Regions from separate parts of the Streptomyces sp. 3214.6 genome, predicted to be linked through region 1. Evidence: riboswitches for the same ligand, from Rfam matches in the RefSeq annotation. Region 1 holds a riboswitch; each other region holds the start of a gene.
What was found. A riboswitch is a leader RNA that binds a small molecule or an ion and turns the genes downstream of it on or off. The one in region 1 is predicted to bind cyclic di-AMP.

Region 1 (7,061 bases):
CAGCGCGCCGGTGCGCCCGAACCCGGTCGCGATCTCGTCGAACACCAGCAGCACGTCGTGCGCGTCGCACGCCTCGCGCAGCACCCGCAGATACGCGGGGGAGTGGAACCGCATCCCGCCCGCGCCCTGCACCACCGGCTCCACGATCACCGCGGCCAGTTCGTCGGCGTGCCGCTCGATCGCCGCACGCAGCCGCTCCGCGTACGACTCCTCGTACTCGACCGGCGGCGGGTCCACGAACACCTGCCGGGGCAGGACCCCGGTCCACAGGTCGTGCATCCCGCCCTCGGGGTCGCACACGGACATCGGCTGCCAGGTGTCGCCGTGGTAGCCCCCGCGCCAGGTCAGCAGCCGCTGCTTGCCCGGGCGGCCCAGCGAACGCCAGTACTGCAGGCACATCTTCACCGCGACCTCGACCGACACCGAACCGGAGTCGGCGAGGAAGACATGCTCCAGACCGTCGGGCGACATGTCGACAAGGAGCTTGGCGAGCCGTACCGCGGGCTCGTGGGTCAGCCCGCCGAACATCACATGGCTCATCCGCCCGAGCTGTTCGCGCGCGGCCTCGTTCAGCACGGGGTGGTTGTAGCCGTGGATCGCCGACCACCAGGACGACATGCCGTCGACCAGCTCACCCGAGCCGTCCGCCAGGCGCAGCCGTACCCCGCTCGCCGACGCGACGACGAGCGGGTCCACCCGGCCGGGCATCGGACCGTAGGGATGCCACACATGCCGCCGGTCGAGCTCCAGCAGTTCGGAGACGGGCAGCTCAGGCATTGGGCGCGAGGTCGGTACCGGCGCCGCGGCGGCGCACGGCGACCAGGTCCGTACGCGGCTCGCTCACCGCGGGAGCCTCAGCGACGGCAGCGGCAGCGCCACCGCACACGCCACCGCCCTCGTGGGACCCACAGCCCGCGCTCTCGTGCGCACCGCAGCCGCCGCCCTCGTGGGACCCGCAGTCACCGCCCGCCGTCACCCGGTGCTCGGGCAGCGTGACCTCGCCCGCGCCCTCCACCTCGAACCCGGCGTCCGCGATCATCTCCAGGTCGGCCTTGCCGGCCTGGCCCTCGGTCGTGAGGTAGTCGCCGAGGAAGATCGAGTTGGCCAGGTGCAGGGCCAGCGGCTGCATGGTGCGCAGATGGACCTCGCGGCCGCCCGCGATGCGCACCTCGACGTCCGGGCAGACGAACCGGACCATCGCCAGGATCCGCAGACACCGCTGCGGGGTGAGGTTCCACTCCTTGGCCAGCGGGGTGCCCTCGACCGGGATGAGGAAGTTGACCGGCACCGAGTCGGGGTCCAGCGCGCGCAGCGAGAACACCACGTCGACGAGGTCCTCGTCGCTCTCGCCCATGCCGGCGATCAGGCCCGAGCAGGCCGACAGGCCGGCCGCGTGCGCCTTGTTGACCGTGTCCACCCGGTCGGCGTACGTGTGCGTGGTCGTGATGTCCCCGTACGTCGACTCGGAGGTGTTCAGGTTGTGGTTGTAGGCGTCCGCGCCCGCCTCGCGCAGCCGCTCGGCCTGGCCGTCGGAGAGCAGGCCCAGACAGGCGCACACCTCGACGCCCTCGTTCTCTTCCTTGATCGCCTTGATGGTGCCGGCCACCCGGTCGACGTCCCGGTCCGTCGGACCGCGCCCGGACGCCACCAGACAGACCCGCTTGGCCCCGCCCGCGAGCCCCGCCGCCGCGGCCCGGGAGGCCTCGTCGGGCTTGAGCCAGGTGTACTTCAGGATCCCGGCCGTGGAGCCGAGCCGCTGCGAGCAGTACGAGCAGTCCTCGGGGCACAGGCCCGACTTGAGGTTGACGAGATAGTTGAGCTTCACCCGTCGCCCGAACCAGTGCCGGCGCACCTTCCCGGCCGCAGCCACCACGTCCAGCACGTCGTCGTCGGAAGTGGCGAGGACGGCCAGAGCTTCCTCGCGGGTCGGCAGCTCGCGCCGAAGCCCCTTGTCCACCAGCGTGTTCAGCAGGTCCATGAGAGCCGATCCTGTCCTACGCACCCGCTTCGGGCCAAGGTAGGGATCGCACAACACACCCGCTTCGACGTGTGGGTATTGCCACACCGTGGGTGGCGATCGCTGCCGCTAGTGTCTGTCCGCTACCTACAAAAGCCCGGAGGACCCATGGCGTTCGGCTGGATCGACGAGCAGGCGGAGCTGCGCCGCCGCGCCGGACTTGTGCGGACGCTGCGGCCCCGCACGGCAGACTCCCCGCTCCTCGACCTCGCGAGCAACGACTACCTGGGTCTGGCCCGGCATCCCCGGGTGGTGGCGGGGGCCGTGGAGGCCGCCAGGACGTGGGGCGGCGGCGCGACCGGTTCCCGACTGGTCACCGGCACCACCGAGCTGCACGGCGAGCTGGAGCGGGAGCTCGCGCAGCACTGCGGGTTCGAGGCGGCCCTCGTGTTCTCCTCCGGGTACGCGGCCAACCTCGCCGCCGTCACCGCGCTGGCCCCGCACGGCTCGCTGATCGTCTCCGACGCGGGCAACCACGCCTCGCTCATCGACGGCTGCCGACTCGCCCGCGGTACCACCCAGGTCGTCGGACACGCCGACCCGCAGGCGGTGCGCAAGGCGCTCGGCACGCACGACGGCCCGGCCGTGGCCGTCTCCGACACGGTCTTCTCCGTCGACGGAGACGCCGCCCCGCTGGCCGCTCTCGCGGCCGCCTGCCGGGAGCACGGCGCCGGACTGGTCCTCGACGACGCCCACGGGCTCGGCGTGCTCGGGGACGGCGGCCAAGGCGCTCCGTACGCGGCGGGTCTCGCGGGCGCCGCCGACGTCGTCGTCACGGTCACGCTGTCGAAGTCGCTCGGCAGTCAGGGCGGTGCGGTGCTGGGCCCCGCGCGCGTGATCGACCATCTGCTCAACGCGGCTCGGACGTTCATCTTCGACACCGGCCTGGCCCCGGCGGCGGCGGGCGCGGCGCTGGCCGCCCTCAGGCTGCTGCGCGCGGAGCCGCAGCGCGCGCCGCGCGCGCGTGCGGTGGCGGACGAGCTGTACTCCCGGCTGACGGCCGCGGGTCTGGAAGCGGTGCGTCCGGACGCCGCGGTCGTCTCCGTGCGTGCGCCGTCCCCGGAGGAGGCCGTGCGGTGGGCGGCGGACTGCCGGTCGGCAGGCCTGGCCGTGGGCTGCTTCCGTCCTCCCTCCGTGCCCGACGGCATCTCACGCCTGAGGCTGACCGCCCGTGCGGACCTCTCCGGGGCCGAGCTGGAACGCGCTGTACGGGTGATCGACGAGACACGACCATGAGTCGGCGTGACACGGCCGTGGGTCGCCGCTGAGCACCGCTTGCCGACTACTGCGGTGTGTTGTGCCGCGGTGCGCTCAGCGGAACGCTGCCGTGAAGCCCGTCCAGCTCTCGGGGGAGAAGAGCAGGGCGGGTCCGGCCGGGTCCTTGGAGTCGCGTACGGCGAGCAGGCCGGCCCAGGGGCCGATGGCCGGCCGGGCGGTCTCCACGCAGTTGTTCGCTCCCGTGCTGTAGCTGCTGCGCAGCCACCGCACCTGCGGGAGGTGATCGGAATCGGTACTGGAAGGTACGTTCCGCGGTAGTGCGGACATGGTGCCTCCTTACGCGCCGTCGGCTATCGCGGCGATGTAATCCGATGAGTCCCCGGGCGAAAGGGCGTGCGCCCGAAGGGCGTTGAAGGCCTCGGTGTAGGCCTGGAGGTCTTCTTTCCGTTCGAGATAGAGGCTACTCGTCAAGTGGTCGAGGACAACCACATCCAGATCAGAAGTGCGCGAAAATGAGAAGATAACGAAAGGGCCGGTTAGGCCGATATGCGCCCCGGCGGAGAACGGCAGGACCTGAAGTCTCACCTGCGGCAGCCGGGCCGCCTCCACCAGCCGACCGAGCTGATGCGCCATCACCTCGGGCCCGCCCACCTCCCGCCGCAGCACCGCCTCGTCCAGCACCGCGTTCAGCTCCAGCGGCGGCTGCGCGCGCAGCACGTCCTGGCGGGCCAGCCGTACCTCCACCAGGGTGTCGAGCTGCTCCTCGTCGGCGCCCTCCACCGCGGCCCTGGTCACCGCACGCGCGTACTCGGGCGTCTGCAGCAGCCCCGGTACCACACTCGTCTCCAGTGTGCGCATCGCGCTCGCCTGGGACTCCAGACTGATGAAGTCCCGGTAGGTGGGCGGCAGCACCCCGCGGTAGGCGTGCCACCAGTGGTCCCGACCGCCGCTGCCCTCGACGCCCGCCAGCGCCAGCATCAGCTCCCGCAGCTGTGGATCGGCCACACCGTAGGCGTCGAGGAGTAACCGCACATCGGCCGGTTTTGACCCACTGGTGCCGGTCTCGATGCGGCTCACCTTGGACTGGTGCCAGCCCACGAGCCGGGCCGCCTCACCACTGGTGAGGCCCGCCTGGGTGCGCAGTGTGCGCAGTTCGGCGCCCAGTTTCCGGCGGCGCACCGCGGGACCGTGTTGCATGGGCTCCTCCTTACTCCTTACGGGCCGTCCAAATACGCTCTGTCGTCGCAGAGTTCACCGCATCGAGCGACAGATATATGCATAACTTGGTGGATCGCCACCCGTGACCGGCGCGGTAATGGCAGTCTGGCGAAGAAGCACCAGTCCGGGACCGTACTCGAACCACACGCACCGTGTCGGACTTCGGTCCCGTGGGAAAGGGACGACGTCGCCATGGCAGATCACCTGGAAGCATCCGTCACTCTGCCGAGCGATCCCGCTTCGGTCTCCACGGCCCGCGGCTTCGTGGTCGGCACCCTCGGGGAGTGGGGTCTGCCGGCGGACACGGAGGCGGCCGACACCGTCCGGCTGATCGTCTCAGAACTCGCCACCAACGCCGTACAGCACACTTTCGGGCAATCCCCCACCTTCACGGTGGACCTCGTCCTCGACCGTGACGAACAGCTGCGCATCGGCGTCACCGACAGCCACCCGCGCTTCCCGAAACGACTGCCGGCCGCCGTCCAGCAGGACAACGGCCGAGGCCTGGTGATCATTCGCTGGCTGACCGCGGAGTGCGGCGGCAAGCTCAGAGTGCGGCCCACCCGGGAGGGCGGCAAGACGGTCACCGTCGTACTCCCGTGGACCGTCCCGTTGGCGGAGCCGGTGGCCGGAGCCCTGACTGCCCCGGCGGAGGGCGAGATCCCGGGGCGGTGAGGGCGCGTCAGGGACGCCGGCGCCGCCCCGGGAGGCTCAGTGGACCCGGCTCAGCGGACCCGCCCGTACCAGACGCTCTTGGTCCAGATCTTCTGCAGTTTCACCACGTCCCCGGTCTTCGGCGAGTGCCAGATCTTGCCGTTACCCGCGTAGATCCCGACGTGGTACACGTTCGAACCCGAGTGGAAGAACACGAGGTCGCCCGCCTTGCGGCTGGACGCCGAGATGTGCTTCGTCTTGTTGTACTGCTGGGCCGCCGTCCGAGGCAGGGTCTTGCCCGCCTTCTTGTACGAGTACAGCGTGAGCCCGGAGCAGTCGAACCTCTTCGGCCCGGTGGCCCCGTACTTGTACGGAGCGCCCTTCTTGGAGGCCGCGATCTGGAGCGCCTTCGTCGCCGGTGTGGCAGCCGAGGCGTCCGGGGCGAGCCCGGGAACCACGACCGAGCCGCCGACGGCGGCGATGGCGAAGGCCGAGGCCGTACCGGCCCGGACCATGAGCGACGGGACACGATTGAGCGCAGTCATGCGCAACCCTTCGTCAGCCGCCTGTGAAGGATGACCTGTCGGATTCGGGCTGGCGAAGTTGCCCGGCCGCTGACGCGGCTTCACCCCAAGGGCTGCTCGGCCCGGTCATGGCGTGACCGTTCCGGCGACCCGTCGTGCTTGGGTCCTCCACTCCTGCCGATGCACTTCTGTCGACCGGTCATCCGGGCGGCGGCAGGACTCGGCGTCCGCCCGGACCGCCCCGCCTCTTGTGGCGGGGGCTTGTCGTCAGTCAGGGATCTTGGCTCACGGATGTCCGAAAATCCCAATGGAACCGGGGATTTGTGGGGTTACTCACCACTCACCCGTTCGGGTGGACACCCTGATGGCCGATCAGGTGTCAAGGCGGCCACAGGGCCCCGGACCAGCGGTGGAGCCTTTTATTCCGCCCGAAGAGCGCCCATTTGCGCAACCTCTACCGGCCGTGGAAGACAGCGCACGCTACGCCGAACGGGGGTCGCCCGTCTGGTCCGTTTCAACTCCGGGCCGGACGGCACGCTCGGGGCGCGGACCGCCCGGCCGGAGCCGGGTCGCGTCAACTGTCGGAGAGCGGAGGCACCGTGACGCGCGCCGTGCGGCGCTCCCCGTCCAGGACGCACAGCGCCCGCGCGAGCGTCGGGGCGTGCAGCTCGTTCTCGCCCCGCTGGTGCATCAGCGTCAGCGCGTCACGCAGTACGGCGGCCTTGCTCACCAGAGCCTGGGCGGCCCGCAGCCCGCGGTACGTGTCGCCGTGGTGGGCGGGATTGATACGGCCGAGCAGGTCGACGACGTCGAGGTAACCGTCGATCAACTCGGCCTCGGCGCACGTCAACGCGGGCAGCGGCGGCAGTTCGGGCACCATCGGCCCCTCACCTCCCACCCTGGCCGCCGGCCGAGGTCTTGCGGGTGGAGATGATGCCGTCCACCAGGCCGTACTCCAGGGCCTCCGGGGCGGTGAGGAACTTGTCGCGCTCGATGTCCGCGCTGACCTGCTCCGGGCTGCGCCCGGTGTGCAGGACGAGCATCCCCTCCAGGGTGGCCCGGATGCGCGCCAGTTCATCGGCCTGGATGGCGAGATCGCTGGCCTGTCCTTCGACGGGCTCGGGCAGGGACGGCTGGCGGATCGTCATCCGCGCGCCCGGCAGGGCGAACCGCTTGCCCGGCGTGCCCGCCGCGAGCAGCACCGCCGCCGACGAACCCGCCTGGCCCAGACAGGTCGTCTCCACGTCGCAGGTGACATACCGGATCGTGTCGTACAGGGCCGTCATCGCGCTGAACGAGCCGCCGGGGGAGTTGATGTAGAGCGCGATGTCCCGGTCCGGGTCCTTGTGCTCCAGGTACATGAACTGGGCCATCACGTTGTTCGCCGAGAAGTCGTCGATCGGCGTCCCCAGGAAGACGATCCGCTCCTC
Region 2 (7,061 bases), 5.8 Mb from region 1:
GACAACGGCGCGAGGCAGTCTGTGGAGGACGGATGCCGGATCGAGGCCGCGATCCGGCGACCGCGTGGGACGGGTCGTCATGGACCCGTCCCTCACACGCTTCACGTGTGGAACACTGGTCTAGACAACCTGAACCTGAAGGGCAGCATCACATGGCTGAGCGCCGCGTCAACGTCGGCTGGGCCGAGGGCCTTCACGCCCGCCCCGCTTCCATCTTCGTCCGGGCCGCCACGGCCGCAGGTATCCCGGTGACGATCGCCAAGGCCGACGGCAACCCCGTCAACGCGGCCTCCATGCTGGCCGTGCTCGGCCTGGGCGCCCAGGGCGGCGAGGAGATCGTCCTCGCCTCCGAGGCCGAGGGGGCGGACGTCGCTCTCGACCGTCTCGCGAAGCTGGTCGCCGAGGGTCTCGAGGAACTCCCCGAGACCGTCTGATCAACCACTGGTAATTGAGGGTTGCGGGGCTCGTCCGAATTATCGGGCGAGCCCTTCGCATTTCTCGTTCCCGGGCAGCAGAAATAATCCCCCGCGAATTATCTCCTCTTTGTATACGGCTCTCGTGTTAATGCCGCACGCTCGTCATGTTTACTGGAGGTTGCGAAGTCCTCACACGGTCGATGCGCTCCGGTCCGCCGGAAAAGCGCAGTCGGTGCGCGGCCGTCGTGCGTTCGGTGTGCAGCGCCGTGATCGCCCGCGCGCGCTCCTGGTCGCCGCGCGCCACGGCGTCCACGATCGCGCCGTGCTCCGCCCAGGACTCCACCGGGTTGACCGGCGCCTCCACCGCGTACATCCAGGCGATCTTGTGGCGCAGCTGGGTGAGCATCGACGTCAGGGCATGGCTACCGGAGGACTGGGCGAGCGTCTCGTGGAACCAGCCGCCCAGGGAGCGCAGATCCTCGCTGGTGCCCCTCCTGGCCCGCTCCTGGCCCAGCCGGACGAGGCCACGAAGCACCTTCAGATGGGCCTCCGTGCGCCGCTGGGCGGCCCGGGCGGCGCCCAGCGGCTCCAGGAGCATGCGCATCTCCAGCACGTCCGCCGCCTCCTGCTCGGTCGGCTCCGCGACGCACGCGCCCGCGTGCCGCCGCGTCACGACGAAGCCCTCGGCCTCCAGCGTGCGCAGCGCCTCCCGGACCGGGACGCGGGAAACGCCGTAGCGGCGGGCGAGGAGTTCCTCGGTGAGGCGGCTGCCGCGCTCGTAGACACCCGAGACGATGTCGTCCCGGACGGCCGTGCACACCGAGTGCGCCGGAATACGCATGACGGACCTCCGCCTTAATCCCCGTGAAACGTCGACGATTGACGTGTGTTCCGTGACTCTATTGCAATGAGCGGGAATTTCCGATGGCGGGCCGGAATCCATGGATATTTTTTGGACAGCAGGGCATCGAAAACGGCGAAAGCCCCGGCCGGGAGGGCCGGGGCTGGACGATCTGTCGCCGTGCGCCGTCAGACGTTCACACCGTGCTGGCGGAGGTAGGCGACCGGGTCGATGTCCGAGCCGTACTCCGCCGAGGTGCGGGCCTCGAAGTGCAGATGCGGACCGGTGACGTTACCGGTCGCGCCGGACAGGCCGATCTGCTGGCCGGGAGTGACCTGCTGGCCCACCGAGACGCCGATGGACGACAGGTGCCCGTACTGGGTGTACGTGCCGTCGTTCATCTTGATGACCACCTGGTTGCCGTACGACCCGCCCCAGCCGGCCTCGACGACGGTGCCCAGGCCGACCGCGTGCACCGTGGTGCCGGTCGCGGCGTGGAAGTCGATGCCGGTGTGACTGCCGGAGGACCACAGCGAACTGCTGGCGTGGTAGCCGGTGGAGACGTACGAACCCGTGATCGGCGGCACGAAGGCGTTGAGCCGCTTGCGCTCGGCCTCACGGGCGGCACGCACGCGTGCCTCGCGCTCCTCGACGGCCTTCTTGGCGGCCGCCTCGCGCGCGGCCTGCTCGTAGGCGGCCTTCTTCTGCACGGCGACCTGGTCGTCGATCTGGTCGGCGACGGCCTCGCCGGCGGTGACGACGGGGATCAGCCCGGTCTGTTCGGGGGTGGGCTCGGCGGCGAAGGCCGGGGCGGAGGCGACGGTGGCCATGACACCGGTGGTGGTGAGCGCCGCGACGCCCGCGGCGCGTGCGGTGGTGCGCTGCATCCGGCTGGGCCGACGGTGCTTCCCGGTGGCGCAGGTGAACGCCATGAAGTGGGGGGTGTCCTTTCCTTCCCTCTCGCCTACCGGGTTAGCTGACGGGTTCGGAGCAGGAAGGTCTCCTACGGACCCCCTCGCGGCTCGCGCGGGCGTCCGATTCACCCCAGGGACTTCACGTGGGTCCCCGGCTCCCCTGGCTCGCGCCGTACGGGGACTCGGCGATGACTGTCCGCTGCCGCGGCTGCGGCGCACTGCCTGACGAACAGCCCGGACGAAGCTAAGCGGGACGGGTTTCAATCCTCAAACGAATCCCGGTTTTTGTAGCGCATGCCACAGGGCAGACAGGCAACCTTCGCCTCAATTCGGACGCGCAGTGGCCCTGGTGACGTTTCCGTCGGCCAGGGCCCCTGCGCGTGCGTGCCGTTGGCGCGCCACCGCGCCCGCCGGTCCGCCTACTCGGCGGACACGACCTTCACCGCGCCGATGCCGAGGGCCTCCACCGGCTCCTTGATCCGGGCCGCGTCACCGACGAGGACTGTCACCAGCCGGTCCACCGGGAAGGCGTTCACGGCCGCCGCGGTGGCCTCCACCGTGCCCGTCGCGGCGAGCTGCTGGTACAGCGTCGCCTGGTAGTCGTCGGGCAGGTGCTGCTCGACCTGGTCGGCCAGCGTGCCCGCGACGGCCGCGGCGGTCTCGAACTTCAGCGGCGCCACCCCGACCAGGTTCTGCACCGCGACGTCACGCTCGGCGTCGGTCAGGCCGCCCTCGGCGAGGGTGCGCAGCACCTTCCAGAGGTCCTCCAGGGCGGGACCGGTGTTCGGGGTGTCCACGGAACCGCTGATGGCGAGCATCGCGGCGCCCGAGCCGTCCGGCGCGGACCGCAGGACCTGCCCGAAGGCGCGGACACCGTAGGTGTAGCCCTTCTCCTCGCGCAGGACGCGGTCCAGGCGGGAGGTGAGGGTGCCGCCGAGGCAGTACGTGCCGAGGACCTGCGCGGGCCACACGCGGTCGTGCCGGTCGGCGCCGATCCGGCCGATCAGCAGCTGCGTCTGGACGGCGCCGGGGCGGTCCACGATGACGACCCTGCCGGTGTCGTCGGCGGTGACCGGCGGCACGGGCCGCGGCTGGGCCGAGGAGCCCGTCCAGGCGCCCAGGGTGTCGCCGAGGAGGGCGTCCAGGTCCACGCCGGTGAGGTCGCCGACGACCACGGCGGTGGCCGTGGCGGGGCGCACATGCCTCTCGTAGAACGCGCGCACGGCGGCGGAGTCGATCTTCTCGACGGTCTCCACGGTGCCCTGGCGCGGGCGCGACATGCGCGCGGTGGCCGGGAACAGCTCCTTGGAGAGCTCCTTGGCGGCGCGCCGCGAGGGGTTGGCGAGCTCGTGCGGGATCTCGTCCAGTCGGTTGCGGACGAGGCGCTCGACCTCGCTGTCGGCGAACGCGGGTGCCCTGAGGGCGTCGGCGAGCAGACCGAGGCCCTTGGGCAGGCGCGAGGCCGGCACTTCGAGGCTGAGGCGGACGCCGGGGTGGTCGGCGTGCGCGTCCAGGGTGGCGCCGCAGCGCTCCAGTTCGGCGGCGAACTCCTCGGCGGAGTGCTTGTCGGTGCCCTCGGAGAAGGCGCGCGCCATGATCGTGGCGACGCCGTCGAGGCCGGCCGGTTCGGCGTCCAGGGGCGCGTCGAGGAGGATCTCGACGGCGACGACCTGCTGGCCGGGGCGGTGGCAGTGCAGCACGGTCAGGCCGTTGGCCAGCGCTGCGCGGTCGGGCGCCGGGAACGCCCACGGCTTGGCCTCGCCCGCCGCGGGCTGGGGGTGGAAGTCCATCGTGGCGAGCTCGGTCACCGGGCCGCCTCCTCGTTCTCGTCCTGGTCGGCGGGGGCTTCGGCGGCGGTCGGCTCGTAGACGAGCACCGCGCGGTTGTCGGGGCGCAGTCGGGCCTTGGCGACCTCCTGCACCTCCTCAGGCGTCACGTCCAGCACCCGCTGGACGGCGGTCAGGGCGAGCTGCGGGTCGCCGAACAGGACGGCGTAGCGGCACAGTTCGTCGGCGCGGCCGGCGACCGTGCCGAGCCGGTCGAGCCACTCGCGCTCCAACTGGGCCTGGGCGCGCTCCATTTCCTCGGCCGTGGGGCCCTCCTCGGCGAACCGGGCGAGCTCCTCGTCGATGGCGGTCTCGATGACGGGCACCTCGACGTCACCGGACGTCTTCACGTCCAGCCAGCCCAGGGAGGGCGCGCCGGCGAGCCGCAGCAGGCCGAAGCCGGCCGCCACGGCCGTACGGTCGCGGCGCACGAGCCGGTTGTACAGGCGGGAGGACTCGCCGCCGCCCAGGATGGTTAGCGCCAGGTCGACGGCGTCGCACGCGCGCGTGCCGTCCTCGGGCAGGCGGTAGGCGGCCATCAGGGCGCGGGCCGGCACCTCCTCCTCGACGATCTCGCGCAACTGCTCGCCGATGACGTCGGGCAGCGAGCCGTCGCGGGGCTCGGGCTTGCCGTCGTGGCCGGGGATGGAACCGAAGTACTTCTCGACCCAGGCGAGGGTCTCCTCGGGGTCGATGTCGCCGACCACGGACAGGACCGCGTTGTTGGGCGCGTAGTACGTCCGGAAGAACGCGCGCGCGTCCTCCAGGGTCGCCGCGTCCAGGTCGGCCATCGAGCCGATCGGCGTGTGGTGGTAGGGGTGGCCGTCCGGGTAGGCGAGGGCCGTCAGCTTCTCGAAGGCCGTGCCGTAGGGGACGTTGTCGTAACGCTGGCGGCGCTCGTTCTTGACGACGTCGCGCTGGTTCTCCATCGAGTCGTCGTCGAGCGCCGCGAGCAGCGAGCCCATGCGGTCGGCCTCCAGCCAGAGGGCGAGCTCCAGCTGGTGGGCGGGCATGGTCTCGAAGTAGTTGGTGCGCTCGAAGCTGGTGGTGCCGTTGAGCGAGCCGCCCGCTCCCTGGACCAGCTCGAAGTGGCCGTTGCCCTTGACCTGTCCGGAGCCCTGGAACATCAGGTGCTCGAAAAGGTGAGCAAGGCCGGTGCGACCCTTGACTTCGTGTCGTGAACCGACGTCGTACCAGAGGCACACCGCCGCGACGGGGGTCAGGTGGTCCTCCGAGAGCACCACGCGCAGGCCGTTGGCCAGGCGGTGCTCGGTCGCTGTCAGGCCCCCGGAGCCTGCCTGGGCTGTGGCCGTGTGACCCATGGGCATGTACGTCCCTTCCGATCGCGGACGCGGTCGTCGAAACCGCGGTTTTCCTGCCGGTCCTGCCACTGTATGCAAGCGTGTGGACGGTCGGCGAAGTTCCCGCGGGACATACGCCGAGAGCGAGATCGCGTAGCCTGCGGGCAGCCGTGCAGGAGGTGCCTCTGCGTGCGGGGCCCGACGGCCGACGCCGGGTCCTCGCCCGCGCTGTCAGTGGCACGGTCCACAATGGTCCGCGTCAGATCCCGTCACACGCCCCAGCAAGGAGCCGGCAGCGATGGCCCGCCGCAGCACGAAGACCCCGCCGCCCGACGACTCGTACGAGGAGCGGATCCTCGACATCGACGTCGTCGACGAGATGCAGGGCTCCTTCCTCGAGTACGCGTACTCGGTCATCTACTCCCGCGCCCTGCCGGACGCCCGCGACGGCCTGAAGCCGGTGCACCGCCGCATCGTCTACCAGATGAACGAGATGGGCCTGCGCCCCGAGCGCGGTTACGTCAAGTGCGCCCGGGTCGTCGGCGAGGTCATGGGCAAGCTGCACCCGCACGGCGACGCGTCGATCTACGACGCCCTGGTGCGCATGGCCCAGCCGTTCTCCATGCGCGTGCCGCTGGTCGACGGCCACGGCAACTTCGGCTCGCTGGGCAACGACGACCCGCCGGCCGCCATGCGGTACACCGAGTGCCGCCAGGCCGAGGCGACGAGCCTGATGACCGAGTCGATCGACGAGGACACGGTCGATTTCGCGCCGAACTACGACGGTCAGGAACAGGAGCCGGTGGCGCTGCCCGCCGCGTTCCCGAACCTGCTGGTCAACGGCGCCTCCGGGATCGCCGTCGGCATGGCCACGAACATGCCGCCGCACAATCTGGGCGAGGTCATCGCAGCCGCCCGCCACCTGATCCGCTACCCGGGCGCCGACCTGGACGCCCTGATGAAGTACGTCCCGGGCCCCGACCTGCCCACCGGCGGCCGGATCGTCGGCCTCTCCGGCATCCGGGACGCCTACGAGAGCGGCCGCGGCACCTTCAAGATCCGCGCCACGGTCTCGGTGGAGACGGTGACGGCGCGCCGCAAGGGCCTGGTCATCACCGAACTGCCCTTCACCGTCGGCCCCGAGAAAGTCATCGCCAAGATCAAGGACCTGGTCGGCTCGAAGAAGATCCAGGGCATCGCCGACGTCAAGGACCTCACCGACCGCGCGCACGGCCTGCGTCTGGTCATCGAGATCAAGAACGGCTTCGTGCCGGAGGCGGTGCTGGAGCAGCTCTACAAGCTGACGCCGATGGAGGAGTCCTTCGGCATCAACAACGTGGCGCTGGTCGACGGCCAGCCGCTCACGCTCGGCCTCAAGGAACTCCTGGAGGTCTACCTCGACCACCGGTTCAACGTTGTGCGGCGGCGCAGCGAGTTCCGCCGCGGCAAGCGCCGTGACCGGCTGCACCTGGTGGAGGGCCTGCTCACCGCCCTCGTCGACATCGACGAGGTCATCCGGCTGATCCGCTCCAGCGAGAACAGCGCGGAGGCGAAGCAGCGCCTGATGGAGCGTTTCTCGCTCTCGGAGATCCAGACCCAGTACATCCTGGACACCCCGCTGCGCCGGCTCACCAAGTTCGACCGCATCGAGCTGGAGGCGGAGAAGGAGAGGCTCAACGCGGAGATCGCCGAGCTGACCCGGATCCTGGACTCGGACGCGGAGCTGCGCAAGCTGGTCTCGGCCGAACTCGCCGCGGTGGCGA
Region 3 (7,061 bases), 2.6 Mb from region 1:
AAGGCGGGGTTTCCGGAGCAGGCCCGCGGTCACTACGAGCAGGGGTGTGCCAACGGTGACGCCTACGCCGCCTACCGCCTGGCGTCCCTCCTCGACAAGCAGAACGATCCCGCCGAAGCCCTCCTCTGGTATGGCAAAGCCGCCGACATGGGGCACCCGGGTGCGATGAAGGCGCTCGCAGAGCACGCCGAGAACCCCGCTACCGTCGAGGAGTGACCAACCAGCCCCACCCCACGCCCGACGCCCCGCCCGCCACCCCGCCCGCTCCCGCCCTCTTCACCTGGGAGTTCGCCACCGACCCCTACCCCGCCTACGCCTGGCTGCGCGAGCACGCCCCCGTGCACCGCACCCGGCTGCCCAGCGGGGTCGAGGCCTGGCTGGTCACCCGTTACGCCGACGCGAAACAGGCCCTCGCCGACCAGCGGCTGTCCAAGAACCCCGCACATCACGACGAGCCCGCCCACGCCAAGGGCAAGACCGGCATCCCCGGTGAGCGCAAGGCCGAGCTGATGACGCATCTGCTCAACATCGACCCGCCGGACCACACCCGGCTACGACGGCTCGTCAGCAAGGCGTTCACGCCGCGCCGGGTCGCCGAGTTCGCGCCCCGCGTCCAGGAGCTGACGGACCGGCTGATCGACGGGTTCGCCGCCCGGGGAGAGGCCGACCTCATCCACGACTTCGCCTTCCCCCTCCCCATCTACGCCATCTGCGACCTGCTGGGCGTTCCCCGCGAGGACCAGGACGACTTCCGCGACTGGGCGGGGATGATGATCCGGCACGGTGGCGGCCCCCGCGGCGGGGTCGCGCGGTCGGTGAAGAAGATGCGCGGCTACCTGCTGGAGCTGATCCACCGCAAGCGCGCCGAGCTCCCCGCCGACCCGGCCCCCGGCGAGGACCTCATCTCGGGCCTGATCCGCGCCTCCGACCACGGCGAGCACCTCACCGAGAACGAGGCCGCGGCCATGGCCTTCATCCTTCTCTTCGCCGGCTTCGAGACGACCGTCAACCTGATCGGCAACGGCCTCCACGCCCTGCTTTCCCACCCGGAGCAGCGGGCGCGGTTGCAGGCATCCCTCGCGGCCGGGCAGCGGGACCTGCTGGAGACCGGCGTGGAGGAACTCCTGCGCTACGACGGTCCCGTGGAACTTGCCACCTGGCGGTTCGCGACCGAGCCGCTCAGCATCGGCGGGCAGGACATCGCGCCCGGCGACCCCGTGCTCGTCGTCCTGGCGGCCGCCGACCGCGACCCGGACCGCTTCCCGGACCCCGACACGCTCGATCTCTCCCGCCGTGACAACCAGCATCTCGGCTACGGCCACGGCATCCACTACTGCCTGGGCGCCCCGCTGGCCCGGCTGGAGGGACAGACGGCGCTGGCCACTCTCCTGACCCGGCTGCCTGACCTTCGGACGGCCGTGGATCCGGCGGACTTGAGGTGGCGCGGCGGGCTCATCATGCGGGGCCTTCGGACCTTGCCGGTGGAGTTCACTCCCATGCATGGCTAAGGCAATCCGAGCGCACTCAGAGCGCACTCCGAGCGCATTTCTGATCGCACGTCAGCCGGAGTGTGACCATTCGGGGAAGTGAAGGTGACCGTCCCTCAAGTCTGTGATCTTCACGTGATCTGCGCGGCATTAACTTGTGACAAGTGATCGTCTGCCGATACGTTCACTCGTCAGCGCGACGCGTCGGTCTCACCCGCCTCACCCGCCGCGCCGGTACTGCTGTCCAGAGAAAGGCCCCTCGCATGCTCTCCGGGAACGGTCGACACCGTCGCCCCCGCCAGGCCCCGGCGCTGCTCGTCGCGGCCGGAGTGACGGGCTCCGCCATCGCCATCCCGCTGCTCGCCGCCTCGGGCGCGAGTGCCGCCGACGGCACGGTGTGGGACAAGGTGGCGCAGTGCGAGACCGGCGGCTCGTGGAGCGCCGACAAGGGCGGCGGCGAGTACGGCGGCCTGAGTCTCACCCAGAAGCAGTGGGAGACGTACGGGGGGCTCGACTACGCGACGCGCCCCGACCTGGCCAGCCGCAACCAGCAGATCGCGGTGGCGCAGAAACTGCTCGCGGCCGAGAACATCGGCGCCTGGGGCACCTGTGGGCTGACCTCCGGGCTCACCCAGGCCAACGGCGCGCTGAACGTGGACACCGGTCTGGCGAACGACTCGTCCGACTCGCCTGCCTCATCCGGATTGTCCGACCTGTCCAGGGGATTGTCGGGGTCGTCCGGATCGTCCGGGTCCACGGGTTCCTCGAACTCTTCCGGCAGCGGTGACGGTTCGACCGGTTCGACCGGTTCGGCTGGTTCCTCCGGCCCCTCCGGCTCCTCCGGCTCCTCCGGCTCGTCCGGGTCATCCGACTCATCCGGCAATTCATCGAGTTCACCCTCCGCGTCGCCTTCGTCCCCTTCGTCCTCCTCGTCCTCTTCTTCCACCGGTACGGGCGGCTCCACCGGTGCCGGCGCGTCCGACGGCTCCGGCGGTCAGGATGACGCGCAGGCGACCGGCGGCTCGCCCACCGGGGCCCCGAAAGCGGACGACCCGGACAAGTCGGTCCAGGATGCGGGCTCTTGGAGTCTCGTCGACACCGGCTCCCTCGGCTCGGGCCGGCACCGCGGCGCCACCGCCGACGAGAACACCACCAAGAGCGCCACCGTCGCCGACGATGCCGCCGTCGACGGCACCACGACCGCCTCCGTCGGCCGGCATGCCGCGGCCACCTATGTCGTCCAGGAGGGCGACTCGCTCGCCTCCATCGCCGACTCCCTTGGCCTCGACGGCGGATGGCGTGCCCTCTATGCCGAGAACAAGGGCCTCATCGGCGCCGACCCGAGCGACATCGTCCCCGGTCAGACCCTCGACACAGGGGTCAAATAGGGCGCAAAACCCAAGAAAAACAGCGGGAGTTCACGTCACGCTTCGCACTGAATGTCCGGTTTGGTGAAAGTGTGGGATGAGTCTCAGAAGCCCTGATCGTCTTTGAAATTCCGCGGATCGCGTGTCTACGGTCGTCCCGCTCGGCAACCCGAGCCCCGGCCGTCGCAACGCCGAATCCTGCCAGTGGCAGCCCGGGAACAGTCGTCGCGTCAAGCGCCGTAGGCAGGAGCGGGGGACCCAAGGTAGGCGCCGCACCGGGCAGTTGACCGGAGTGGCTTGGGGTGAAGCCGCGCCTCGTGAAAGCGAGAGCGTGGCCGGGCAACTCAACCGGCCCGAACCCGACAGCTCACCTCGCAGGCGTCGGTGAGGGGATCCACCATGCTGTTTTCCGGCAAGGGCAAGCACCGCCGTCCGTCCAAGGCCACCCGCGTCGCCGCGCTGGCCGGCGTCACCGGCGTCGCCATCGCCGCCCCGCTGATGGCGGCCGGCAACGCCTCCGCCGCCACCGCCTCCGAGTGGGACGCGGTCGCCCAGTGCGAGTCCGGCGGCAACTGGTCCATCAATACCGGCAACGGCTACTACGGCGGCCTGCAGTTCTCCGCCTCCACCTGGGCCGCCTACGGCGGTACGCAGTACGCCGCGCAGGCCAACCAGGCCTCCAAGTCGCAGCAGATCGCCGTCGCCGAGAAGGTCCTCGCCTCCCAGGGCAAGGGTGCCTGGCCGGTCTGCGGCACGGGCCTGTCCGGCGCCGCCTACAACGGCAGCAGCTCCTCCGGCTCGTCGAGCAGCACCGGCGGCTCCGGCTCCAGCAGCTCGGACAGCAGCGCCGGCACCCGCTCGACCGAGAACCAGAGCGCCTCCCGCTCCACCGACCGCCCGGCCGCCTCCAAGACGGTCACCACGCCGACCGGCAAGAAGGTCAAGAAGGGCGACGGCGAGTACAAGGTCGTCAAGGGCGACACCCTCAGCTCCATAGCCGAGAAGCACAAGGTCAAGGGCGGCTGGCAGAAGCTGTTCCAGCTGAACAAGGACATCGTCGCGGACGCCGACCTCATCTACCCGGGTCAGCAGCTGCACCTGAAGTGATCCCCCGCTCCCAGAGCGGACCCAGAGAAGCCACAGCGCCCTCACATCCGAGGTCGGCACACTGAAGACCTTGTGAGGGTCACCCCCCGTCCCCACGGGCTCCCCGCTCCGGTGCGTGTTCCCCCGTACGCACCGGAGCGGGGTTTCTCTTTGCCCGCTCGCCCCGCCGCCCGCTCGCCTCACCGCCCCCGCTCGCCCCGCCGCCCGCTCGCCCCGCGCGCTTTCTTCGCCTGTTTGTCACCCGCTCTTTGTTCCGGGCGGGAACAATGTGTACGGTCAGTTCGTCCACAGGGCGGTCGGTCGGCTGCCGACGCCCGTCGGGCGGTTAGGCTCTAGTCGCAAGGCCCGCGGGCCCCGCACTCTCAGCGTCACATCCCAAGAAGGAGATGCTCGTGCCGTCCATCGACGTCGTCGTAGCCCGGGAAATCCTCGACTCGCGAGGGAACCCCACCGTCGAGGTCGAGGTCGGCCTCGACGACGGCAGCACCGGTCGTGCCGCCGTCCCGTCCGGCGCCTCCACCGGCGCCTTCGAGGCCATCGAGCTGCGCGACGGTGACCCGAACCGCTACCAGGGCAAGGGTGTCGAGAAGGCCGTCCTCGCCGTCATCGAGCAGATCGGCCCGGAGCTCGTCGGCTACGACGCCACCGAGCAGCGCCTGATCGACCAGGCCATGTTCGACCTGGACGCCACCGACAACAAGGGCTCGCTCGGCGCCAACGCCATCCTCGGCGTCTCCCTCGCCGTCGCCCACGCCGCCTCCGAGGCCAGCGACCTTCCGCTCTTCCGCTACCTGGGCGGCCCCAACGCGCACCTGCTGCCGGTGCCGATGATGAACATCCTGAACGGCGGCTCGCACGCCGACTCCAACGTGGACATCCAGGAGTTCATGATCGCCCCGATCGGCGCGGAGTCCTTCTCCGAGGCCCTGCGCTGGGGCACCGAGGTCTACCACACGCTCAAGAAGGTGCTGAAGGCCAAGGGCCTGTCCACCGGCCTCGGCGACGAGGGCGGCTTCGCCCCGAACCTCGGCTCCAACCGCGAGGCCCTCGACCTCATCCTCGAGGCCATCAAGGAAGCCGGTTACGCGCCGGGCGAGCAGATCGCGCTCGCGCTCGACGTCGCCGCGTCCGAGTTCTACAAGGACGGCGTGTACGAGTTCGAGGGCAAGTCCCGCTCGGCCGCCGAGATGACCGAGTACTACGAGGAGCTCGTGGCGGCCTACCCGCTCGTCTCCATCGAGGACCCGCTGTTCGAGGACGACTGGGCCGGCTGGAAGGTCCTCACCGACAAGCTCGGCGACAAGGTCCAGATCGTCGGCGACGACCTGTTCGTCACCAACCCCGAGCGTCTCGCCCGCGGCATCGAGGACGGCGCCGCGAACGCCCTGCTCGTCAAGGTGAACCAGATCGGCTCGCTCACCGAGACGCTGGACGCCGTCGAGCTGGCCCAGCGCAGCGGCTTCAAGTGCATGATGTCGCACCGCTCCGGCGAGACTGAGGACGTCACCATCGCCGACCTCGCCGTCGCCACCAACTGCGGCCAGATCAAGACCGGCGCCCCGGCCCGTTCCGAGCGCGTCGCCAAGTACAACCAGCTGCTGCGCATCGAGGAGATCCTCGACGACGCCGCGGTGTACGCGGGCCGCTCGGCCTTCCCCCGCTTCAAGGGCTGACCCTTACGGGGTTAAGCCTTAGCCAGTCGTACGTACGTCCCCGTACTCGGTCCCGTACCGTGTGCGGGGACGTACGCACATGGGAGACGGGAGGCGGGGGAACATGGCCGTGAAGGACCGGGACCGGTTCTCCACCGCGACGAGGATCAAGCTGCTCGGGGAGCAGACCGCGGCCCGGGTCTACCGCTCGCAGACCAAACGCCAGGCCCGCCGCTCCCGCCTCACCGGCCGCGCCGCGCTGCTCGCCCTCGTCCTGTGCACGCTGATCGTCGCTCTGGCCTACCCCATGCGCCAGTACGTCTCCCAGCGCGCCGAGATCGCCGACCTGGAGCGCGAGAAGCAGCAGGCCGGCGAACGCGTCGAGCAGCTGCGCGACCTCAAGGCGCGCTGGCAGGACGACGCGTACGCCGAGCAGCAGATCCGGCAGCGCCTGCACTATGTGCTGCCGGGGGAGACCGGCTACGTCGTGATCGACCCGGACGCGGCCAAGCAGTCCCGCGCCGACCTCGGGGCGGCCGACCGCCCCTGGTACACGAACGTCTGGGACGGCGTCGACAAGTCGGACGCCTCCGACCACTGAACCGACAGAGAGACAACCCCGGAAGTATGGATACGCCCCCGCCGACCACCCCGCGCACCGAGCCCACCGACGCGGACGTAGAGGCCTTCAAGCAGCAGCTCGGACGCCCGCCGCGCGGCCTGCGCGCGATCGCGCACCGCTGCCCGTGCGGTCAGCCGGACGTCGTCGAGACGGCCCCCCGCCTGCCCGACGGCACCCCCTTCCCGACGCTGTACTACCTGACGTGCCCGAAGGCCAACTCGGCGATCGGCACGCTCGAGGCGAACGGCGTGATGAAGGAGATGACGGAGCGGCTGCAGGCCGACCCGGAGCTGGCCGCCTCCTACCGTGCCGCGCACGAGGACTACATCCGGCGCCGGGACGAGATCGAGGAGCTGAGGAACTTCCCCAGCGCGGGCGGCATGCCGGACCGGGTGAAGTGCCTGCACGTCCTCGTGGCGCACTCCCTGGCGGCCGGCCCGGGCGTGAACCCGCTGGGCGACGAGGCCTTGGCGATGCTTCCGCAGTGGTGGCGCAAGGGGGCCTGTGTGACGCTGTCCGGGCCGCCGACCGGCGAGGGATGGCAGGTGGACGTCTCCGAGGACGGCGCGGGCCACTTCGCCTTCAGGCCCGTCGACCAGGACGCGAAGCCGGGCGACCAGGACGCGAAGCCGGGCGAGGGGGACGCGCAGTGAGCCGTGTCGCCGCCGTCGACTGCGGTACGAACTCGATCCGCCTCCTCGTCGCCGACGCCGACCCGGTCACGGGTGAACTGGTCGAGCTGGACCGCCGGATGACGATCGTCCGCCTCGGCCAGGGCGTCGACCGCACCGGCCGGCTCGCGCCCGAGGCGCTGGAGCGGACCTTC
Region 4 (7,061 bases), 4.3 Mb from region 1:
ACCACCGCCAGCCGACCGTCCTCGGTCCGTCCCGATACGGGGCCACTCGGGCGCCGAAACCCGCCAGCCAGGCCTCGACGTCGGCGACGGTGTGGCCGCGACGCACGATGAGCCGGGCGATGCGGTAGGGCTCGTCTCGATCCGAACTGAGCGCGTGCCGCACGGCGGTGGCCGTCTCGTAGCCCGCGGCGGCGGCCGCCCGCCGCACCCGGCCGCTGTTGTAGCCGTGCGGATAGGCGAGGTGGCGGACCTGATGGCCAAGGGCGTCCTCCAACACCGAGCGGGACACCCGCAGTTCGTGCGCGAGCGCGCTGGGCGCGAGGGTGTCCAGCTGGGCGTGGGTGACCGTGTGGCTGCCGATCTCCATGCCGTACTGCTCCAGCCGGGCCGCCTCCTCCAGCGTCATCATCGGGGCGGGCGGCAGCAGACTGCGCCCGCCCGCCGTGATGGCGCCGGTGGTGAGGTACGCGGTGGCGGACAGCCCGCGCCCGGCCAGCGCCTCCGCGGTCGCACCGGGCAGGTCGGCGAAACCGTCGTCGAAGGTGAGCAGCACCGGCCGGGACGGCAGCGGCGCCCGCCCGGCGAGATGGTCGGCGAGCGCGCCGATCGTGACGGGCGTACGACCGCTGTCGACGACGGCGTCCAAGTGCTCGCCGAACTGTTTCGGGCTCACGGCGAACTCGGCGATCCAGTCGGGCGGATCCTCCATCACGGCGTGGTACAGGAACACGGGGATGCTGCCGCCTGCGGGCACCGGGACGCCGCCGCCTCTGTGTGCGGACGCCGCCGTCATCGCGCGGCCCCCCGCTGCCGCAGCCGCTGCCGCAGCGCGCGTCGGGCCCGCAAGTAGCCCAGCGGTCCGTAGAGCATTCCGCGCCTCTGGAGCCGGGACAGCCGCCCGGGCCAGGCGTGCGTCCGATCGTCATGCCCACCGGGCCCGCCCCCCGCACGCCGGGGCCCGCCCCCCGCGCTCCCGGGCGCGTCCGCCCCTGAGTGCGCCCCCGATTGACTCTCCGAATGGCCCCCCGATTGAGCCCCCGCTTCCGACTCGGACGCCGCCTCGCGGCTCGCCGTCAGTGAGCGTGCGTATGCCAGCCCCCGGGGCAGCCGGGCCAGGAACGCCGGGAGCAGACCGGGCCGGTTGACGAGGATCGCCGTGAGGTAGGCGGTGAGGCCGGCGCCGTAGCCGTAGGCCTGGGTCTCCAGGTCCTGCCAGGTCTCCCGGTGGCGGTGCCAGACCAGGGCCTGCGGGGTGTAGTGCAGCCGGTGGCCCTCGGCGAGGACACGGACGAACCCGTAGAGGTCGTCGCCGCCCCGCGCGAGTGTGCCCGCACCCGTCGCCGAGTCGAAGCCGCCGACCGCCCGCAGCACCTCCGTACGGAAGGCCATGCTGGCGCCGGAGCCGAAGCGGCCTGCGGTGAAGGGGAACAGCGGCTCGTCGGCGGGCGGGTCGTACGGGTCGTACGTGCGGGCCGTGAAGCCCTTGGCGAAGCCGCCGTGGCTCTCCAGGAGGACCTGGGCGGGCGTGCGCAGCCGGGCCGGGAGGATCAGGCCGGTGGCGCAGCCGAGGCGGGGGTCGGCGGTGAACGGCGCGGTGAGTTCCGTGAGCCAGCGCGGGTCCGCCACGACGTCGTCGTCCGTGAAGGCGATCACCTCGCCGTGCGCGGCCTCGACGCCCCTGTTGTGCGCGACGGCGAGACCGGGCACCGGCTCGGTCACGTACCGCACGCGCTCGGCGTACTTGTGTGTCACCAGGTCCCGGGTCGCGTCCGTCACGGGCGCGTTGTCGACGACGATGATCTCGAAGTCCGGGTGGTCCTGGGCGAGGAGAGAGTCGAGGGCGTGGGCGAGCAGTCCGGCGCGTTCGCGGGTGGCGATGACGACGGTGGTGAACGGGACGGACTCCGGGCCGGGCAGTCGGGCGGGACCCGGCGCCCTGTGCTCACGGACGGCCAGGTCCACGAGTACCGCCTTAGGATCGGCGCCCTCCGGTACCTGCCCGAGGAGCGTCCCGACCGGCCGCCCACCCTGCCTGACCAGCACGAACACCGGACCGTGGGTGACGGGCGGGCTGCCCGGACCGGGTCTGAGCGCGCCACCATCGTCCAGTTCGAGCTCGGCGATCTGCACCGGCCGGATGCCGAGAAACCTCTCGATCTCCAGCCTCACGACCTCCTGCTGCGCACCTCTTGCGCGGGACATGAACCCCCCTTGTCTCATGACCGCCCCCGACAATCCCCGACCACACCTGGCGATCCCCGACCGACCCTGACAATCTCCGACTGTCCTCAGCCGGTCCCCGACTGTCTCTGACCGTCACTCGTGTGCCCATGAGCTGTGTGCCCATGAGCTGTGTGCCCGTGTGCCGTGTGACCGTGTGCCGTGTGACCGTTCCCCCGTGTGATCGTCACGCGCCGCGCAGGCGGCCCGCGCTCTTCAAGGTCCGGGCGGCTGCCGCGGCGAGCCTCGGCCGGTTGCGTACGAAGTGGTGCGCCCGGCGCGACGGTTCACGACTGAGCCAGTGGAGCGCGGCGCCCACCCCCGGACGCGTCCACGCGCCCTCGAACACGGGGATCTCCCCGGTCTTCAACGAGTCCTTGTACTCCGCCGCGCCCCGCCCCAGGTCGAGCAGGCCGATGCCCTCGGCGGCAGCCGACTCCGCCATCCGCAGATGCAGCACCAGACCCGGCGAGAACTTCCCGAACTCCGGGTCGTACGACGGGAACCAGCAAGCCAGGACCGTCGACGAACGCAGTCCGAAGTGTGCGGCGAGCGGCCGCTCACCGGCGTAGAGGACGGACAGCGTGCCGGAGCACTCCGGCGCGCGCGTCTCGGCGAGCGCGTCCACCAGTCGGGTGATCCACCCCTGGGCGAACCGGTCCCGGCGGCCGGTCCTGCGGTACTGCGCGGACTTCCACGCCATGAGCGTGCGCAGCGCGGCCGGGTCGCGTTCGTCGAACACGAACCGCAGCTCCCCGACCTGACGGCCGAGCCTGCGCTCCTTGGCGAGCGTCGTCTTCAGGAACTTCGGCGACTGGGACCGCAGTACGGACTCGTAGGTCTCGTAACCCTTTCCGACGTCGATGACATAGGCGGCGTACTCCTCGGCCGCGTGCGGGACGAACAGCCCCTGTGTCGCCTCCAGGTTGTCGAAGGCGAAGCTCGACAGGGAGCACGCCCGCATCAGTTCGGCGGCGTTCAGCCCGAGACCCGGGGTCAGCACCGCGCCCTGCGCGTCCGAGACGCCGTACGCGAGGGCCTGACCCTGGCCGAGCCGGCCCCGCTCATAGGGGAGGAAGCCGACCGGCTCACGCCCCTCGTACACCACCGCCACGCGCGCGCGTGGCCGCACGAGGCCCACGGCGTCGGTGAACTCCGGTTCCATGAAGGGGTTTCGCGGAAGCGTCGACGCGGCACGCAGCGCGCGCCACCGCTCCCTGTCCCCCTCGCCGAGGTCTTCCGGCCTCAGCACACGAATGCGCCCACTGCTCAACCTGACCCCCCGATCAAGTCCCCCCTGGACACCTGGACGGTACCGCTCCACCCGGGCGTCGCGGTAGGTAGCGTCCCATCTTGTTGCCAACCGGTACAGAGGCCTTTAACCGTCCACTACCCGGCGATGCGCCAGAAAGCCGTTTCTTTGTGCCCGTCCTCAGCCAGTTCCGCACCAGTAGACAAAGGGGAGTTGGCAGAACCGGACAGGACCTGGTCGTCGTCCGGCTCGCGTCGAACCAGGGGGGTGCGGCATCCGTATTCTCTGATCATGGCCGCACCCACCGCATATGCCGAGCACACCCCGTACTCTGCGTACTCCCTCATCGCCACCGACCTGGACGGAACGCTGCTGCGCGGCGACGACACGTTCTCCGACCGGTCCCTCGACGCGCTCGCGCGGGTGGCCGCCGCCGGCGCACGCCACCTGGTGGTCACAGGACGCCCCGCGCCGCGCGTACGCCCCCTGCTCGACCGGCTGCACAGCAGGGGGCTCGCGGTGTGCGGACAGGGCGCGCAGTTGTACGACGCCGGCGCGGACCGTCTGCTGTGGTCGGTCACCCTGGACCGGGAGCTGGCCGAGACCGCGCTCGGCAAGATCGAGGCGGAGGTGGGGCAGCTGTACGCGGCCGTCGATCAGGACGGCGTGGACGGGCTGACGCTCATCGAGCCGGGCTACCGGATGCCGCACCCGACGCTGCCCGCCCTGCGGGTCGACCGGCGCGATGATCTGTGGTGCGAGCCGATCAGCAAGGTGCTGCTGCGCCATCCCACCCTGTCCGACGACGAGTTGGCGGCGACGGCCCGTGCGGCGGTCGGCTCGCTCGCCACGGTCACCATGTCGGGACCCGGCACGGTCGAGCTCCAGCCCTGCGGGATCACCAAGGCGACGGGCCTGGCCCTGGCCGCCGAACACCTGGGCCTGCGGCCCGAGGACACCGTCGCCTTCGGGGACATGCCCAACGACATCCCGATGTTCGACTGGGCCGCGCGCGGAGTCGCGATGGCCAACGCCCACCCCGAACTCAAGGCGGTGGCCGACGAGGTGACGACGTCGAACGAGGACGACGGCGTGGCCGTCGTCCTCGAAAGACTGTTCCCGTAGGGCTCGTAGGGCCTGTAGGGCCTGTAGGCCCCTGGGCTGGGGGTCCTACGGGGATCTGTCAGTACGCGCCGAACACGTTGTCGATCGAGCCGTAACGGGCGGCCGCGTAGTTGCAGGCGGCGGTGATGTTGGCGACCGGGTCGTAGGAGTCCCAGGAGGTGCCGGCGACGTGGTAGGCGCGGAAGGTCGGGTCGATGACCTGGAGCAGGCCCTTGGACGGGATGCCCGCGGCCGCGTTGGAGTCCCAGAGGTTGATGGCGTAGGGGTTGCCGGAGGACTCGCGGATGACGTTGCGGTAGATGCCGTTGTACGTCCCCGGGATCCCGTGCTGGGCCATGACGTGGAGGGAGGCACGGATCCAGCCGTCGAGGTTGTTGGCGTATCCGAGGCTGGTGGCGGTGGCGACGGTCGGGGTCGCCGCGGAGGCGCCGGTCGCGCCGATGAGCGGCAGGGCGAGCACGGCCGCGCCGGTGGCGGCGACGGTGAGCGTGCGGACGAGACGGTTGCGACGGGTGCGGCGCGGCTGAGCGGCAGCGGACATGATGAATTTCCTCTCCGGCGCCTGCGAGGTGAGCTGTCGGGTTCGGGCGGGAGTTGCCCGGTCGCGTCCTGACGGGCGCGACTTCACCCCGAGCCGTACCGATATGTCCGAAACATCCGGCCTGGCGACTTACCTGGTTCCCCCGCTCCTGCCGTGCGTTCTAGGTGGGTGTACGGGCGGCGGCAGGATTCGGCGTTCCGCCCGACAGGCCGGGAACGTATGCGAGAGCACATGTCCGAAACAAGTAGCGGATTCACAGATCACCCCTATTGACCTTGGTCTGTGACCTATGGGGTGCTTGATCCTTTGTGGGTGCAAAGCCTCAACTTGCTTGGAGGTGTGGAGAATCCGTGAACGACCGGATCGGGCGGGATCGGGCGGTTTCGGCGGGGGGAGTGAGTCAAGTCACCAGCGTCCACAAGTGCGGCGAATCGGGCATTGATCCCAAGTCGGTGGCGGTGGGAAGGGGGTGGGGATGGCGACTCCGGCATCGATGGCATTGCCGGGTGGAAGGTCCTTACTTCCGGCTAACTCTATAAATATCTGTTCATATATTTGAATCAGGAACATATCGGGCGTGATCCGATACCACCTGGCCTGTAACCGTGGGGGCTATCGGTGATCGAAACGTGACCGGATACGCTGACTTGAGTGATGGCAGAGACCTATCGACAAACCGCGTAATCGCCAGTAGACACCAGCAGACAGGAGACCCCTCGTGACCGTCGTCGGGCCGTTCGGGCTGAGCGTGCGGGACCAGGCTCTGGAAGCCGATGTCCAGGCCGGATTGGCGGCTGTCGAGGAAGGCTTGCTCGAGGCCACCAAGAGTGAGGTTCCGTTCATCACGGAGGCCGCCCAGCATCTCGTGCGGGCGGGCGGGAAGCGGTTCCGGCCGCTGCTCGTGGTGCTCGCGTCGCAGTTCGGGGACCCGTACGCGCCGGGCATCGTGCCGTCGGCCGTGGTCGTGGAGCTGACCCACCTGGCCACGCTGTACCACGACGACGTGATGGACGAGGCCGCCGTGCGCCGCGGGGTGCCCAGCGCGAACGCCCGCTGGGGGAACTCCGTCGCCGTCCTCACGGGCGACTTCCTCTTCGCGCGCGCCTCCCACATCCTGGCCGACCTCGGACCGGAGGCGGTGCGGGTGCAGGCGGAGGCGTTCGAGCGGCTGGTCACCGGGCAGATCCTGGAGACGGCCGGTCCTACCGACGGACGGGACCCGGTCGAGCACTACCTCGACGTGCTCGGCGGTAAGACGGGCTCGCTGGTGGCGGTGGCCTGCCGGTTCGGGGCGATGATGTCGGGCGCCGACGAGACGGTCGTCGACGTGCTCACGCAGTACGGCGAGCGGCTGGGCGTCGCCTTCCAGCTGGCCGACGACGTCCTGGACATCGCGTCCGACTCGCACGAGTCGGGCAAGACGCCGGGGACGGATCTTCGCGAGGGCGTTCCCACGCTGCCCGTGCTGCGGCTGCGGGAGCGGGCGGCGCGCCTGTCGCTGCCCGAGGACATCGCCCTGTGCGAGCTGCTGGACTCCGACCTGAGCGACGACGCCCGGCTCGCCGAGGCCCTGGAGGCGCTCCGCGCGCACCCGGCGCTGGAGCAGGCCCGCCGGGACACCGTGCGGTACGCGAAGGACGCGCGGTCGGCGCTCGCGCCGCTGCGGGAGTGCGGCGCGAAGGCGGCGCTGATGGAACTGTGCGACGCGGTGGTCCACCGAGCCGGCTGACCTCCTCCGGCCCGCCGCCCGGCACCCGCCTGCGGCCCGCCCGGCACCCGCCTGCGGCCCGCCCGGCACCCGCCTGCGGCCCGTCACGCCGCTCCGGCCCGTCACGCCGCTCCGGCCCGTCACGCCGCTCCGGCCCGTCACGCCGCTCCGGCCCGTCACGCCGCTCCGGCCCGTCACGCCGCTCCGGCCCGTCA

Region 2: another riboswitch for cyclic di-AMP. It lies ahead of B5557_RS11555 (M23 family metallopeptidase); the one in region 1 lies ahead of B5557_RS37990 (C40 family peptidase).
Region 3: another riboswitch for cyclic di-AMP. It lies ahead of B5557_RS26465 (LysM peptidoglycan-binding domain-containing protein); the one in region 1 lies ahead of B5557_RS37990 (C40 family peptidase).
Region 4: another riboswitch for cyclic di-AMP. It lies ahead of B5557_RS18305 (transglycosylase SLT domain-containing protein); the one in region 1 lies ahead of B5557_RS37990 (C40 family peptidase).

What each region holds. Positions count from the first base shown of each region.
Region 1 covers NZ_LT670819.1:8,390,102-8,397,162, forward strand. The annotation lists gene B5557_RS37960 (adenosylmethionine--8-amino-7-oxononanoate transaminase) at 1-777, opposite strand, end outside; gene bioB (biotin synthase BioB) at 770-1,978, opposite strand; gene B5557_RS37970 (8-amino-7-oxononanoate synthase) at 2,126-3,253, shown strand; gene B5557_RS37975 (DUF397 domain-containing protein) at 3,329-3,562, opposite strand; gene B5557_RS37980 (helix-turn-helix domain-containing protein) at 3,572-4,432, opposite strand; gene B5557_RS37985 (ATP-binding protein) at 4,646-5,128, shown strand; gene B5557_RS37990 (C40 family peptidase) at 5,179-5,652, opposite strand; cyclic di-AMP (ydaO/yuaA leader) riboswitch at 5,656-5,826, opposite strand; gene B5557_RS37995 (hypothetical protein) at 6,206-6,511, opposite strand; gene B5557_RS38000 (ATP-dependent Clp protease proteolytic subunit) at 6,519-7,061, opposite strand, start outside.
Region 2 covers NZ_LT670819.1:2,585,037-2,592,097, forward strand. The annotation lists gene B5557_RS11545 (HPr family phosphocarrier protein) at 153-434, shown strand; gene B5557_RS11550 (GntR family transcriptional regulator) at 562-1,257, opposite strand; gene B5557_RS11555 (M23 family metallopeptidase) at 1,446-2,189, opposite strand; cyclic di-AMP (ydaO/yuaA leader) riboswitch at 2,204-2,369, opposite strand; gene B5557_RS11560 (M16 family metallopeptidase) at 2,591-3,979, opposite strand; gene B5557_RS11565 (M16 family metallopeptidase) at 3,976-5,325, opposite strand; gene B5557_RS11570 (DNA gyrase/topoisomerase IV subunit A) at 5,597-7,061, shown strand, end outside.
Region 3 covers NZ_LT670819.1:5,833,909-5,840,969, forward strand. The annotation lists gene B5557_RS26450 (tetratricopeptide repeat protein) at 1-216, shown strand, start outside; gene B5557_RS26455 (cytochrome P450 family protein) at 213-1,508, shown strand; gene B5557_RS26460 (LysM peptidoglycan-binding domain-containing protein) at 1,751-2,875, shown strand; cyclic di-AMP (ydaO/yuaA leader) riboswitch at 3,080-3,250, shown strand; gene B5557_RS26465 (LysM peptidoglycan-binding domain-containing protein) at 3,254-3,961, shown strand; gene eno (phosphopyruvate hydratase) at 4,348-5,634, shown strand; gene B5557_RS26475 (FtsB family cell division protein) at 5,738-6,214, shown strand; gene B5557_RS26480 (DUF501 domain-containing protein) at 6,241-6,888, shown strand; gene B5557_RS26485 (Ppx/GppA phosphatase family protein) at 6,885-7,061, shown strand, end outside.
Region 4 covers NZ_LT670819.1:4,110,416-4,117,476, reverse strand. The annotation lists gene B5557_RS18325 (polysaccharide deacetylase family protein) at 1-709, opposite strand, end outside; gene B5557_RS18320 (glycosyltransferase) at 790-2,202, opposite strand; gene B5557_RS18315 (GNAT family N-acetyltransferase) at 2,408-3,472, opposite strand; gene B5557_RS18310 (HAD family hydrolase) at 3,764-4,597, shown strand; gene B5557_RS18305 (transglycosylase SLT domain-containing protein) at 4,656-5,138, opposite strand; cyclic di-AMP (ydaO/yuaA leader) riboswitch at 5,142-5,343, opposite strand; gene B5557_RS18300 (polyprenyl synthetase family protein) at 5,857-6,867, shown strand.